Regions from separate parts of the Cupriavidus sp. SK-3 genome, predicted to be linked through region 2. Evidence: predicted binding sites of a transcription regulator. Region 2 holds the regulator's gene; each other region holds the start of a gene.
The links. The regulator sigma-54, encoded in region 2, starts transcription at its own class of promoters, with help from an activator protein. The targets are predictions, from matches to a motif close to TGGCANGNAANCTGCTTT.
Positions count from the first base shown of each region.

Region 1: the regulator sigma-54 is predicted to act here: its motif matches at 1,700-1,717, upstream of CF70_RS06755 (PQQ-dependent methanol/ethanol family dehydrogenase).
Region 3: the regulator sigma-54 is predicted to act here: its motif matches at 2,945-2,962, upstream of CF70_RS00945 (circularly permuted type 2 ATP-grasp protein).

Region 1 covers NZ_JFJV02000060.1:54,047-58,265, forward strand. The annotation lists gene CF70_RS06755 (PQQ-dependent methanol/ethanol family dehydrogenase) at 1-1,638, opposite strand, end outside; gene CF70_RS06760 (quinoprotein relay system zinc metallohydrolase 1) at 1,831-2,763, opposite strand; gene CF70_RS06765 (quinoprotein dehydrogenase-associated SoxYZ-like carrier) at 2,760-3,524, opposite strand; gene CF70_RS06770 (ABC transporter permease) at 3,521-4,219, opposite strand, start outside.
Region 2 covers NZ_JFJV02000205.1:13,283-17,501, forward strand. The annotation lists gene hprK (HPr(Ser) kinase/phosphatase) at 1-142, opposite strand, end outside; gene ptsN (PTS IIA-like nitrogen regulatory protein PtsN) at 221-676, opposite strand; gene hpf (ribosome hibernation-promoting factor, HPF/YfiA family) at 1,058-1,408, opposite strand; gene CF70_RS19860 (RNA polymerase factor sigma-54) at 1,458-2,933, opposite strand; gene lptB (LPS export ABC transporter ATP-binding protein) at 3,094-3,879, opposite strand; gene lptA (lipopolysaccharide transport periplasmic protein LptA) at 3,916-4,219, opposite strand, start outside.
Region 3 covers NZ_JFJV02000014.1:11,390-15,608, forward strand. The annotation lists gene CF70_RS00935 (transglutaminase family protein) at 1-169, opposite strand, end outside; gene CF70_RS00940 (alpha-E domain-containing protein) at 209-1,162, opposite strand; gene CF70_RS00945 (circularly permuted type 2 ATP-grasp protein) at 1,257-2,729, opposite strand; gene CF70_RS00950 (gluconokinase) at 3,027-3,536, opposite strand; gene edd (phosphogluconate dehydratase) at 3,726-4,219, opposite strand, start outside.

The DNA of each region.
Region 1 (4,219 bases), on a different contig from region 2:
CGACACCACAGCCACATACTGCTCGCCGCCCTCCTCCCAGGTAACCGGAGGCGCCACCACGCCGCTGCCCGTCTGGAACTTCCACAGTTCCTTGCCAGTCTTGGCGTCCGCTGCCTTCAGGTAGCCCTCTGGCGTGCCCCAGAACACCAGACCGCCGGCAGTGGTCATCACCCCGCCCCACAGCGGCGCGTAGTTCTTGACCTCCCACTCGATCTTGCCGGTCTTGGGATTGATCGCGCGCAGCGAGCCGATGTAGTCCTCGTTGAGCGGATGGATGGTGAAGCCGGCGCCGAGGAAGGCGGCGCCCTTCTTGTAGCCCACGGGTTCGTTCCAGATGTCCATGCCCCATTCATTGGCCGGTACATAGAACAGGCCGGTCTGCGGACTGTAGGCCATCGGCTGCTGGTTCTTGCCGCCGAGGAAGCCCGGCGCGGCGAACACGGACTGGCCCTTCTTCGGATCGCTGCCCGCGGCCGGGTCGCCCGGCCGGCTTTCCGCGATCATGTTGGGGCGCCCGGTCTTGAGGTCGATGCTGCTGGCCCAGGTGATCTTCTTGACGAAGGGGAAGGCGTTCACCAGCTTGCCGTTGGTGGCGTCATTGACGTAGAAGAAACCGTTGCGGTCGGCCTTGCCGCCCAGGCGCTTCCCATCCTGGTCGAAGGTCACGAACTCGTTGACGCCGTCGAAATCCCAGCCATCGTTCGGCGTGTTCTGGTAATGCCAGACGATCTTGCCGGTGGTCGGGTCGAGCGCCACGGTCGAGGCCGAATACAGGTTGTCGCCCTTGCGCATGTGGCTGTTCCACGGCCCCGGGTTGCCGGTACCGAAGTAGGCCAGGCCGGTCTTCGGGTCATAGGTGCCGCCCAGCCAGGTGGCCGCGCCGCCGGTCTTCCAGGTCTCGCCGGGCCAGCTGGCGTTCTGGGTACCGGTCACGCCGTCCTCGGTCTTGTTGCCGTCCTTGTCGTACTTGTAGCCCATATGGCCTTCCACCACCGGCCTGGACCAGATCAGTTGCCCGGTCTTGGCGTCGCGTGCCTCGACCCGTCCCACCACGCCGAACTCGCCGCCGGAGATGCCGGTCAGCACCATGCCTTTGACGATCAGGGGCGCTGCCGTGTAGGAGTAGCCAGCGGCATAGTCCTCGATCTTGTCCTTCCACACCACCTTGCCGGTCTTCTGGTCCAGCGCCACCAGTTGCGCATCGAGCGTGCCAAAGATCACCAGGTTGTCGTACAGGGCCGCGCCACGGTTGACCACGTCGCAGCAGGGCATGATGCCTTCGGGCAGGCGATGCTCATATTTCCAGAGCTTGCTGCCGGTCTTCAGATCGAGCGCGTAGATGCGCGAGTACGAGGCCGTCACGAACATCTTGCCGTCATGAATCAACGGCTGCGCTTCCTGCCCGCGCTGCTTTTCGCCGCCGAACGAGAACGACCAGGCCGGCACCAGCTGGCTGACGTTCCTGGTGTTGATGCGGTTCAGCGCGGAAAAGCGCTGGCCTTGCGGGCCCATCCCCCACGACAGCACGTCGCCCGGCGACTTCGCGTCATTCTCGATCATGGCATCGGTCACCGCGGCCTGCGCCGCCAGGCTCGCGGCAGTCGCCGCGAGCACCATCATCACGCGTAACGTCCTCATTGTCTGCTCCTCTCTCTTGTTGTCGATCTTCACCAGTGCGCCACGCACACCAGACTGACTCTTGGCAATTCCCATGCCAATGGAAAACACCCGCATCCGGCCCCGCGGCGGCCGGTGGATGCGCGGATGGCGTACCAGCGCGGAACACTCCGTTGCCGTTGTTGCGGAATTGAACAGCACACCTGTCCGGACTCAGCGTCTCAACGCGGCATCCTCATACGCCGGGTAGAGGTGCGTCACATTGCGCAAGTACTCCGCCGGCATGGCGCCCCAGCGCGCGTAGGCGTCCGGCACCGGCATGGCGATCACCTCGGCCAGGTCGCGGCCCTCGGAGGCCGCCTGGGTCATGCGGGCGTCCAGCCACTGCAGGTAGCCGCGTGTCTGCGCGATGGCGTCCGCGCTGCCGAGCGCCGGCCCGTGGCTGGGGATCAGCAGCCGCGCGCCGCTGTCGCGCAGCAGCGCCTGCAATTGGTCCAGGCTGGCCAGCCAGCGCTTGAGATCGGCGTGGGGTGTGGTCGGCACGCGCTCGCGGAATGCCACGCCGCCCGCGAACACAATGCCGGCGCTGCGGTCTACGATCACCAGGTCGTCGGCGGTGTGGCCGTCCATCCGGATCAGATCGAAGGTGTGCCGGCCGATCGTGCGCCGGCCCGGGGTCAGCACGTGGCGCGGCGGCGCCGGTTCGGTGTCGCGCATCCAGTTGCCGCACAGGCGGTAGAGGTTGTCGGCATAAGCAGGTCCTTCGCGCCGGGCGCCGTCGATGGTGCCGGCCAGCGCGCTGCCGCCCACTTCGGCATAGGCCTGGTTGCCGAAGAAGTAGTCCGGATGCAGGTTGAGATTGAGCACCAGCCTCACCGGCGCCGCCGTGACCGAAGCAATGGCGCGGCGCTGCTGCTCGCCGTACTGGCGCGACGGCCCGGTATTGATCACCACCACGCCGTCACCCGTATCGATAAAGGCGGTGTTGATGATGTTGCAGCCGTTGCCCGGCGCGAAATCCGCATTGGCCCCTTCCAGCAGCCACACGTCGGCGGCGACCTGGCGTGGCGCCAGGCGATAGTCCCCTGCCTGCGCCAGCGCCGCCTGCGCTGCCAGCCATAGCAGGATCCCGAGCGCGCGCTTCATGGCGTCACCTGCGCCGCGAACCGGTTGCCGTTGTTATCGCGTCCGGTCACCGTCATGCCGCGCTCGATGGCCTCGCGCAGGTCGAAGGAGAAGATCGGGTTCTCGGCAACCGGTTCGTACAGCGTCATCCGCAGCATCGTTTCCCGGGTGGCGTCGAGCAGGCTCAGGGACTCCACATGGAAGGCCGGGATACCGGCCACCAGCCCGGTGTCCATCGGGTGCATCACGCGTAGCCGCACCCGGCCACCCGCGCCGCCGAGGCCGGGAAACACGCGCGATTCGACCCGGTTCAGCGTGGTGCTCCATGAGCCATCGCGGCGGGTAGCGCCCGGCACCGTGCAGCCGCCGCCGCTGGCATCCACCATCACCCCGCCCACATGCCACACGCCGTCCCGCGTGCGGGCCGCCACGCGCACCGGCGAGGCCTGCTCCAGCTTGAAGCGGAACGACAGCGAGGGGCGCACCTTGAGCGGCTCGAACTCCAGTACCTTGCGGATCGGGTTGCGGTCCACCGCCACCACGATGCGATCCACCTCGCCAAGCGCCGACGCATCGAAGGCGATCGGTACCCGCATCGGATCTTCGGCAAAGGCCGGCCCGGTGACCTTGACGCGGCTGTCGAACACGAACGGCGCCTGTTGCAGCGCTTCCTTGTGCACCAGCGGCCATTGCGGCGACTGCAACGGATCCCGGCTGTCCAAGGCCCACGCGCCCGTTGCGGCCAACGCCAGGCAAGCTGCCAGCGGCACGGCATGCCTCATGCCGGCCCCCCGGCCTGGCGCACGCGGCGCGCCATCCCGCGCTGCGGGTCGTAACCGAACAGCGCCAAAGCGAAGAACACAGCCGTGCAACCGGCCACCACCGCGAGACTGACTGGCGCGGCCTGCCCGTACAAGGCGAAGCGGATCGCTTCCACGGCATGGGTAAAGGGATTGAAGCGCGCGAGCTGGTAGACCACCGTGGCGCCGGACTCCTCCAGTTTCCAGAGCGGATACAGCGCCGAGCTGATGAAGAACATCGGGAAGATCACAAAATTCATGGTGCCGGCGAAGTTCTCCAGTTGCCGCACATGCACCGACAGCAGCAAGCCCAACGCCCCCAGCATCAGCGCGGCCAGCACCATCACCGCCAGCGCGCCGGGCAGGCATGCAGGCGCGAACGTCACGTCGAAGGCCATGGCGACAAGCAGGAAGGCAACCATCTGCAGCAAGGAAAGCAAGGTGCCGGCAGCCAGCTTGCAGGCGAGCAGCCAGGCCCTGGGCAGCGGCGCGGTCAGCAGCAGGCGCATCACGCCCATCTCGCGGTCGTACACCATCGCCAGCGAGGACTGCATGCCGTTGAACAGCGCGATCATGCCGAGCAGGCCGGGCGTGACAAAGACCTTGTATTCGACATAGGTGTCATAGGGCGGCACGATGGCGACGCCGAGCGCATTCTGGAAGCCGGCCGCGAATAC
Region 2 (4,219 bases):
GATCGGCCGCGGAAGTGGCTTCACGCGCGAACTCGACATCGAACGCCCGGTCGGCGCCTTCCAGGCCGGCTACCCAGGAGAGTTTGATATCGGCTGCGTTGTCGTCGAAGATCGACTGCGAGGTGACGCCAGTGAGTTCCATGCGGGTGCTTTCAGGAGCGAGCTTTCAGACAGCGGGGACAATTGCCCTGCTCGCCTGCGTAAAGATCGCCGAGGCCGGTCAGGGGTGCCATTGTGTCAGCAACTGGTGCACGTCATCGGGGGTGGGCAGGGTAGCCAGTCCTTCGCGCATCTCGCGGTCGGACAGCAACTGGGCGATCTCCGAGAGAATCTCCAGATGTTGCTGGGTGGCCTGCTCGGGCACCAGCAGGAAGATCAGCAGCGCAACCGGCTTGCCGTCGGGAGATTCGAAGGGGATCGGCTCGGCCAGGCGCATGAAGGCGGCAAGTGGCTGCTTCAGTCCCTTGATGCGGCCATGCGGAATGGCAACCCCGGCGCCAAGACCAGTGGACCCCAGCGATTCGCGGGCGAACAGGTTGTCGGTCACGGTAGCGCGCGCCACGCCATGGTTGTTCTCGAAGAGGAGCCCGGCCTGTTCGAACACGCGCTTCTTGCTGGTGACGCTGACGTCGAGGTTGATGTTGCCGGGTGGCAGCAATTTAGCCAAACGATTCATGTGGAATGCGCAGGGTTTTCTAGTAAGCAGGCCCGGGGCCGGGAGGCGTCGCGCCGGGCAAAAAAGAAGAAAAAACCAAGGTCCGAAGTTTCACCGGGTGTCCCCCTGCCGGTGTCGGGCGTCTGGCCATTATAGAGCAGGCCCGCCCCCACCTTGTGCATTGCAATACCCGATGCGCGGAAGCGGTGCCGCGTGCACGGAAAAATCGTTGAGCTCGAGAACTATGTATTGCACAGCATACACCGGTCCATATGCATTGCGGAATCCCCCGCGTGGTCCCGGATGAGCGCCAGGAACGAAAAAGCCGCGCTATGGGCGCGGCTTGATTCCGGTTTCAAGGGAGTGACACCGGCGGCCCGGTCTGTGGGCCACCAGGCACGGTCATTGCTGCATCTGCGATGCGGCCATCTGATACTTGACCGCTTCGCGGTCGTGGCTTTGCACGCGATCCTTATGGCGAATCACCTGCCGGTCGAGCTTGTCGACGAGCGCGTCGATAGCGGCATACAGGTCTTCATGATGCGCTTCGACAAAGATGTCCTTGCCCTTGAGATGTAGATTGATTTCCGCGTACTGCCGCCGGTCCTTTTCTTTTGTATTGTCGACAGAGAGCAGCACACTTACGCCAATGACTTGATCAAAATGCCTGACGATACGCTCCAGTTTCGTTTCCACGTACTCACGCAGCGGGGGCGTGATGTCCAAGTGGTGTCCACTGATCTTGAAGTTCATAGCGTTTCTCCTTCTGAAAGAGTTGCACCAGGCAGGCGATGCAACTCGGCTACAAAGTCTTGCGGAGAGTAACTGCCGGAATCTTGAGCGCTTCGCGGTATTTGGCAACGGTGCGCCGTGCCACTACGAAGCCTTGCTCGCCGAGCAATTCGGCAATCCGGCTGTCGGACAAGGGATTCCTGGCGTCTTCGGCTCCTATCAGTTGCTTGATCAACGCACGAATTGCCGTTGACGAGGCCGCGCCGCCGGTTTCTGTGGATACGTGACTGCCGAAGAAATACTTCAGCTCGAAAGTCCCCATCGGCGTTGCCATATATTTATTGGTAGTCACCCGAGAGATGGTGGACTCGTGTAAACCCAGTGTATCGGCAATCTCCCGCAAAACCAAGGGGCGCATCGCAATTTCACCGTGGGTGAAGAAGTTCTTTTGACGTTCGACAATAGCTTGTGCAACGCGCAATATCGTGTCGAACCTTTGCTGGATATTCTTAATCAACCAGCGTGCTTCCTGCAGTTTTTGCTGCAGTCCCGCAGCACCCGCATCGCCTTTTGCACCGCGCAATATCTGCGCGTACATGTCGTTGATACGTAGCCGCGGCATCACATCCGGATTGAGTTGCGCGATCCAGCCGCCATTCAGTTTTCGGACAAAAACATCGGGCACGACGAAGTCGGCTTCGGGACGGCTGTACGCATGGCCCGGATAAGGTGCCAGCGAGCGGATCAGTTCATGCGCCGACTTCAGTTCCGGCTCGTCCACCTGCAGCGCTTTTTTCAGGCGCGTGTAGTCGCGTACCGCGAGCAGTTCCAGGTGATTGGTGACAATGGTCAGCGCCAGGTCGCGCTGCGGATGCTTGATGCGACGCAATTGCAGCGCCAGGCATTCGGCCGCATTGCGTGCGCCGACACCAGGCGGATCGAAGCTCTGCAGCAGCGTAAGGACGGCCTGGATCTCGTCGACCTCGAATTCAAGTTCCTCCGGCAGTTCGCTGCAGATTTCCTCGAGCGAGGCGCTCAGGTAGCCGTCGTCGTCCAGCGACTCGACCAGGAAGATGGCCAGCCCCTTGTCGCGCAACGAAATTTTCAGCGGCGCGAGCTGTTCCATCAGATGTTCGCGCAGCGTGGGTTCGGCGTCGCGCAGCTGCATCGGGGTCTTTTCGTCGTCGTCGCCTTGCGGGCGGCGGGCGAAGTCGTCGAGGCTCCAGTCGTTGCCGTAGTCCTCGTTGCTGTCGGAATAGCTGTCTTCGGCCTCGGGCGCGCCGTCGGGGCGGTTCTCGCTGGTGCCCTGGCCGTCGGCGGGCGCCGGCGCGGGAGCGCTCTGCATGTTGACCGAGCCGTCGGCGGCAACGCGCAACGGGCTGTCGAGCCAGTCGTTCTCGCGTTCGAGCAAAGGGTTCTCGGTCAGCGCCTGTTCCACTTCCTGCTGCAGTTCGAGCGTGGACAGTTGCAGCAGCCGGATCGACTGCTGGAGTTGCGGCGTAAGCGCGAGATGCTGCGAGAGGCGGAGCTGTAGCGACGGTTTCATGCGACCTATTTTATGCCCAACTTCCGCGCCGTTGGAACGGAAATTGCTATCGCTGATGACGCCGTGATCGTTGCAGGATAAAAGGCGGCACCGGCGCCACCTGGGCACAAGGTCGCCGCAGCTGCCAGCTGCCAGCTGCCGCGTGCTGTGGCGCGCCGCGTTACATGCGGAAATTCTCGCCCAGGTAGACCTTGCGCACCGACTCGTTGGCGATGATGTCTTCAGGCCGGCCAGAGGCCAGCACGGCGCCTTCGCTGATGATGTAGGCGTGATCGCAGATGCCCAGCGTCTCGCGCACGTTGTGGTCGGTGATCAGCACGCCGATATTGCGCGCCTTGAGGAAGCTGACGATGCGCTGGATCTCGCCCACCGCGATCGGGTCGACGCCGGCGAAGGGCTCGTCGAGCAGGATGAAGCGTGGTGCCGAGGCCAGGGCGCGGGCGATTTCCACGCGGCGGCGTTCGCCGCCTGACAGCGAAAGCGCCGGATTGTCGCGCAGGTGGGCAATCTGGAGGTCATCGAGCAGCGTGTCCAGCCGGCGCTCGATCTCGGCCTTGCCAAGTGGCTTGCCGTCCTGGATCTGCAATTCCAGCACCGCGCGGATGTTCTCCTGCACATTCAGCTTGCGGAACACCGAAGCTTCCTGCGGCAGGTAGGACAGGCCCATGCGCGCCCGTTCGTGAATGGCCAGGCCGCTGATGTGCTTGTCGTCGAGCACGATGTCGCCCTCGTCCAGCGCCACCAGTCCCACGATCATGTAGAAGGAGGTGGTCTTCCCCGCGCCGTTGGGCCCCAGCAGTCCGACCACCTCGCCGCTCTTTACGTCGAGGGACACATCCTTGACCACCGTGCGCGAGCCGTAGCGCTTTTTCAGGTGGCGCACGACCAGCGTGCTGCTGTCCTTCAGGGTGGCGGGCTGGGAGGGTGCGGTTTGGGTAACGGTCATGAAGGCTGAATCCGTGGGTCGGGCGACGCGGCGGCGTCAGGGATTGACGGGGGCGGGCGCAGGCTTGAGCGGCAGCGGGGCGCCGGCGGCGCCGCTGGCGGGCTGCTCCTGGCGCGGCGACAACACGGCGCGCACGCGACCGGACGGGCTGCCCGCCGTCGCGTTCTCCGTACCGCCGCTGGCGGTGTAGAACTCGTTGCGGCTGTCGTAGGTGATCACTGCGCCACGGATCTCGTCGACCAGCTTGGCGCCGGCCAGCCGCGCCATGCGTGCGCGGCCGATCAGCTTGGACAACTCCTGCTTGCCGTCATACTCGATGCGGTCGCCCCAGCCGTCGATG
Region 3 (4,219 bases), on a different contig from region 2:
TATTGCCAAAGCCGTCGCGGGCCTCAGACAGGTTGCCCGGCACCGATAGCTGCCAGCCTTGCACGGCCTGCAGCGGGCCCGAACGCGGCGCGAGCCGCAGTTCGTGCACGCTGCGCCGAACCGGCTCGGCGTAACGGTAAACCGTCTTGTGATGAATCTTGTATTTCACGATATGGCGAGGCCGGCACAACCTCCCACGTGAAGTGGCTCAGGCAGCCTGCAGCGGCACGAGAAAATCCCGGCTGATGCCGTTGCCGAGGTCGCCGATGCGCTCCAGGAAACTGGTCAGGTAAGCATGCAGCCCGACGGCGAAGATGTCGTCGATGCGCGCGTATTTCAAATCGGCGTGGAGTTTACCAGCCTGCCGCTCGGTTTCCGAAGAATGCTGGTTTCCGACCAGCGACAGGATCGCCACCACCTCGTCCATGCTCGACACCAGCGAACGCGGCATGTCCGGGCGCAGGATCAGCAGCTCGGCCACGCGCTCGGGCGTGATCACCGTGCGGTAGATCTTGCGGTAGACCTCGAAGCCGGACACCGAGCGCAGTACCGCCGCCCAATGATAGAAATCGTTGGCGTCGCGATTGGGATCGCTGTCGTCCAGCGTGCCGGCCTGGAATTTCACATCGAGAATCCGCGCGGTATTGTCGGCGCGCTCCAGGAACGTACCCAGCCGCATGAAGTGGAAAGCATCGTCCTTGAGCATGGTGCCGAACTGCACGCCACGGGCCAGGTGGGAGCGGAACTTGACCCACTCGAAGAATTGCGCGGGATCGTCGGACAGGATGCCGTCAGCAATCATGCGCTGCACGTCGAGCCAGGTGGTGTTGATGGTCTCCCACACCTCGGTGGTCAGCGAGCCGCGCACCGCGCGCGCATTCTCGCGCGCCGCGCGCAGGCAGCTCATGATCGACGAGACATTGGTCATGTCCCGCACCATGAAGTCGATCACATCGTCGCGCGTCAGCAGGCCGTACTTCTCGTCAAACACCGTGGTCAGCTCGGAGATATCGAGCATGGCCCACCAGCCCTGCTCCGCCACCTCGGCGGATTGCGGCAACAGCGACGTCTGGTAATTCACGTCGAGCATGCGCGCGGTATTCTCCGCGCGCTCGGTGTAGCGCGCCATCCAGAACAGATGGTCGGCAGTGCGGCTAAGCATGTCAGTCCCCTCGTACTGCGCTGTTCGCCCGCGCGCCGCCGGCATCGAGGCGGCCGGCGCGGGAATCTCAAACAATCCTTGCGAGCGCCGCGCTTCAGCGCTCCAGCACCCAGGTGTCCTTGGTGCCCCCGCCCTGCGAGGAATTGACCACCAGCGAGCCTTCCCGCAGCGCCACGCGCGTCAACCCGCCGGGCACCATGCGCACGTCCTTGCCCGACAGCACGAATGGGCGCAGGTCGATGTGGCGCGGCGCGATGCCGGACTCGACGTAGGTCGGGCAGGTTGACAGCGCCAGCGTCGGTTGCGCGATGTACTGCTCCGGACGCGCGCGCACGACCTCGCGGAAGGTATCGATCTCGGCGCGGGTGGCGGCCGGGCCCACCAGCATGCCGTAGCCGCCGGCGCCGTGGGTTTCCTTCACCACCAGTTCGTCCATGTGATCGAGCACGTACTGCAGGTCATCGGGACGGCGGCACATATAGGTCGGGACATTGTTCAGGATGGCTTCCTCGCCGAGGTAGAAGCGGATCATGTCCGGCACATAGGGATAGATCGATTTGTCGTCGGCCACGCCAGTGCCGATGGCATTGCAGATGGTGACGTTGCCGGCGCGATAGACCGACAGCAGTCCCGCCGCGCCCAGCGTCGAATCGGGCCGGAACACCAGCGGGTCGAGGAAGTCGTCGTCGACCCGGCGGTAGATCACGTCGATGCGCTGCGGGCCCTGCGTGGTACGCATGTAGAGATGATCGTCCTGCACGAACAGGTCGCTGCCCTCGACCAGCTCCACGCCCATCTGCTGAGCCAGGAAGGCGTGCTCGAAATAGGCGGAGTTGTACATGCCGGGCGTCAGTACCACCACGGTGGGATCGGCGATGTTCTGCGGCGAGACCCCGCGCAACATGTCGAGCAACAGGTCCGGATAATGGGCCACCGGCGCCACGCGGTTGCGCGCGAACAGGTCGGGAAACAACCGCATCATCATCTTGCGGTTCTCCAGCATGTAGGAGACGCCGGAGGGCACGCGCAGGTTGTCTTCCAGCACGTAGAACTCGCCCTCGCCCGCGCGTACCACGTCGATGCCCGCAACGTGGGCATAGATATCGCGCGGCACGTCGATGCCGAGCATCTCGGGCCGGTACTGCGCGTTGTTGTAGATCTGGTCTGGGGGAATCACGCCGGCGCGGATGATGTCCTGGCCATGATAGATATCGTGGATGAAGCGATTCAGCGCGGAGACCCGCTGGCGCAGCCCGCGCTCCAGCGTGGCCCACTCGCTGGCGGGAAAGATCCGGGGAATCACGTCGAACGGGATGGTGCGCTCGGTGCCGCTGTTGGACTCATCCTTTTCGCCATACACGGCGAACGTGATGCCCACACGCCGGAAGATCAGGTCCGCCTCCGCGCGCTTGTTGCCCATGGTGCCTTCGGACTGTCGCGCCAGCCAGTCCGCGAACTGCTTGTAATGCCCCCGCACGGCGCCTGCCGGCAGGGACTCTCCCGCGTGGATCGATGCCGCCACGCCATCTTGCCAATCGAGCATCTCGTCGAAAAACCGCGCCGCCATGATGGCCGTTCCCCCATGATTTGGGCGCCGCCCAAACTGCCGGCAATCCCGTTTTGATTGGCTTCTTGTTCCCGGCACAGCACCTTGAGGTCACCACCCGCGGCCCGGCGGCGCAGCCGCGGACCGTCTCGTCATGCTTCGAAGTGCTGTACCTATAGGATACCTATGACCACGAAAGCCGCAAGCGGCGGGCATTCGCGCCATCAAGCATGGATTAAGCAAGATGTCTGCCAGCCCCTCCTCAATACGCACCAAGACGGCGCCCGGGAACGGTCCGGGCGGGGGCAACGCGCCGCGCTAACGCGCCACGGCCGTGCCCTTGCATGCCGGCACTTCGGCCAGGATGTACTGCACCAGGGCTTCAGGGGTCTGGCGGATATCGAGTACCAGCGCGTCGCGCGGCTCCTCCAGCGTTTCAAACTGGCTCTGCAACAGCGCCGGATTGAAGAAGTGCTCGCTGCGCTCGGCCAGGCGGCCGCCGATGACCGCGGCGTCGCCCTTCATATAGACAAAGGTCACGCCGCCGTCGGGCGGCGTCAGCCGGTCGCGATAGGTCTGGCGCAACGCGGAACAGGTGAACACATGGGTGCGGCCTTCGGCGCGGGCCGCATCGATCGCCGCGCGCATGGCGGCCAGCCAGGGCCAGCGGTCTTCATCAGTCAGCGGGATGCCGTTGTGCATCTTCGCCTTGTTGGCGGCGCTGTGGAAATCATCGGCGTCGTGAAAGCCGCAATGCAGGGTCTCGGCCAGCATCTGGCCGACGGTGCTCTTTCCGCTGCCGGAAACGCCCATCAGGATGTAGATCATGTCTGCTCCAGCGATCGTGTTCGGATGGTTTGCCCATCCTTGTCGGTAGTCCCCGCGCCGGCCGCCGGCAGTGTCCGGAAGCATACGGCCATGAAGCCATGATAGGACCCGCATGGGCCGGCTCGGGGTCGTCCCCGCCAGCCGTTGGCTGCCGGGGACACAAATGACACAAATATCGGGGCGCGCCGCCTATTGTGCGACGGCCACGCCGGTTTGGACAGCGCCGTGCGCATCGGCTTCGGACAGGTCCAGCGCGCTGCCGCCCTCTTCTGCTATCCGCGCATTGCGGCGGAACAGGCCAAACAGGCCGCGGCCGACGCTGAAGCTGGCGAACGCGTCGTCCGGCCGTACCGCCGAGGCGCGCGCCGCGAAGTCGGCGTCGCCGTCGGCGCCACCGAGCCATTCCAGGGTGCCAGCGACGGCATCCACGCGGAGGCGGTCGCCATCGCGCACTCGCGACAAGGGGCCGCCAGCAAGTGCCTCCGGACCCACATGAATGACCGCCGGCACCTTGCCTGAAGCGCCGGACATGCGCCCGTCGGTGACCAGCGCCACCTTGTGGCCGGCATCCTGCAGCGCGCCCAGCACCGGCGTAAGGCGGTGCAGTTCGGGCATGCCGTTGGCGTTCGGCCCCTGGAAGCGCACCACCGCGACCACATCGCCAGCCAGCTCGCCGGCATCGA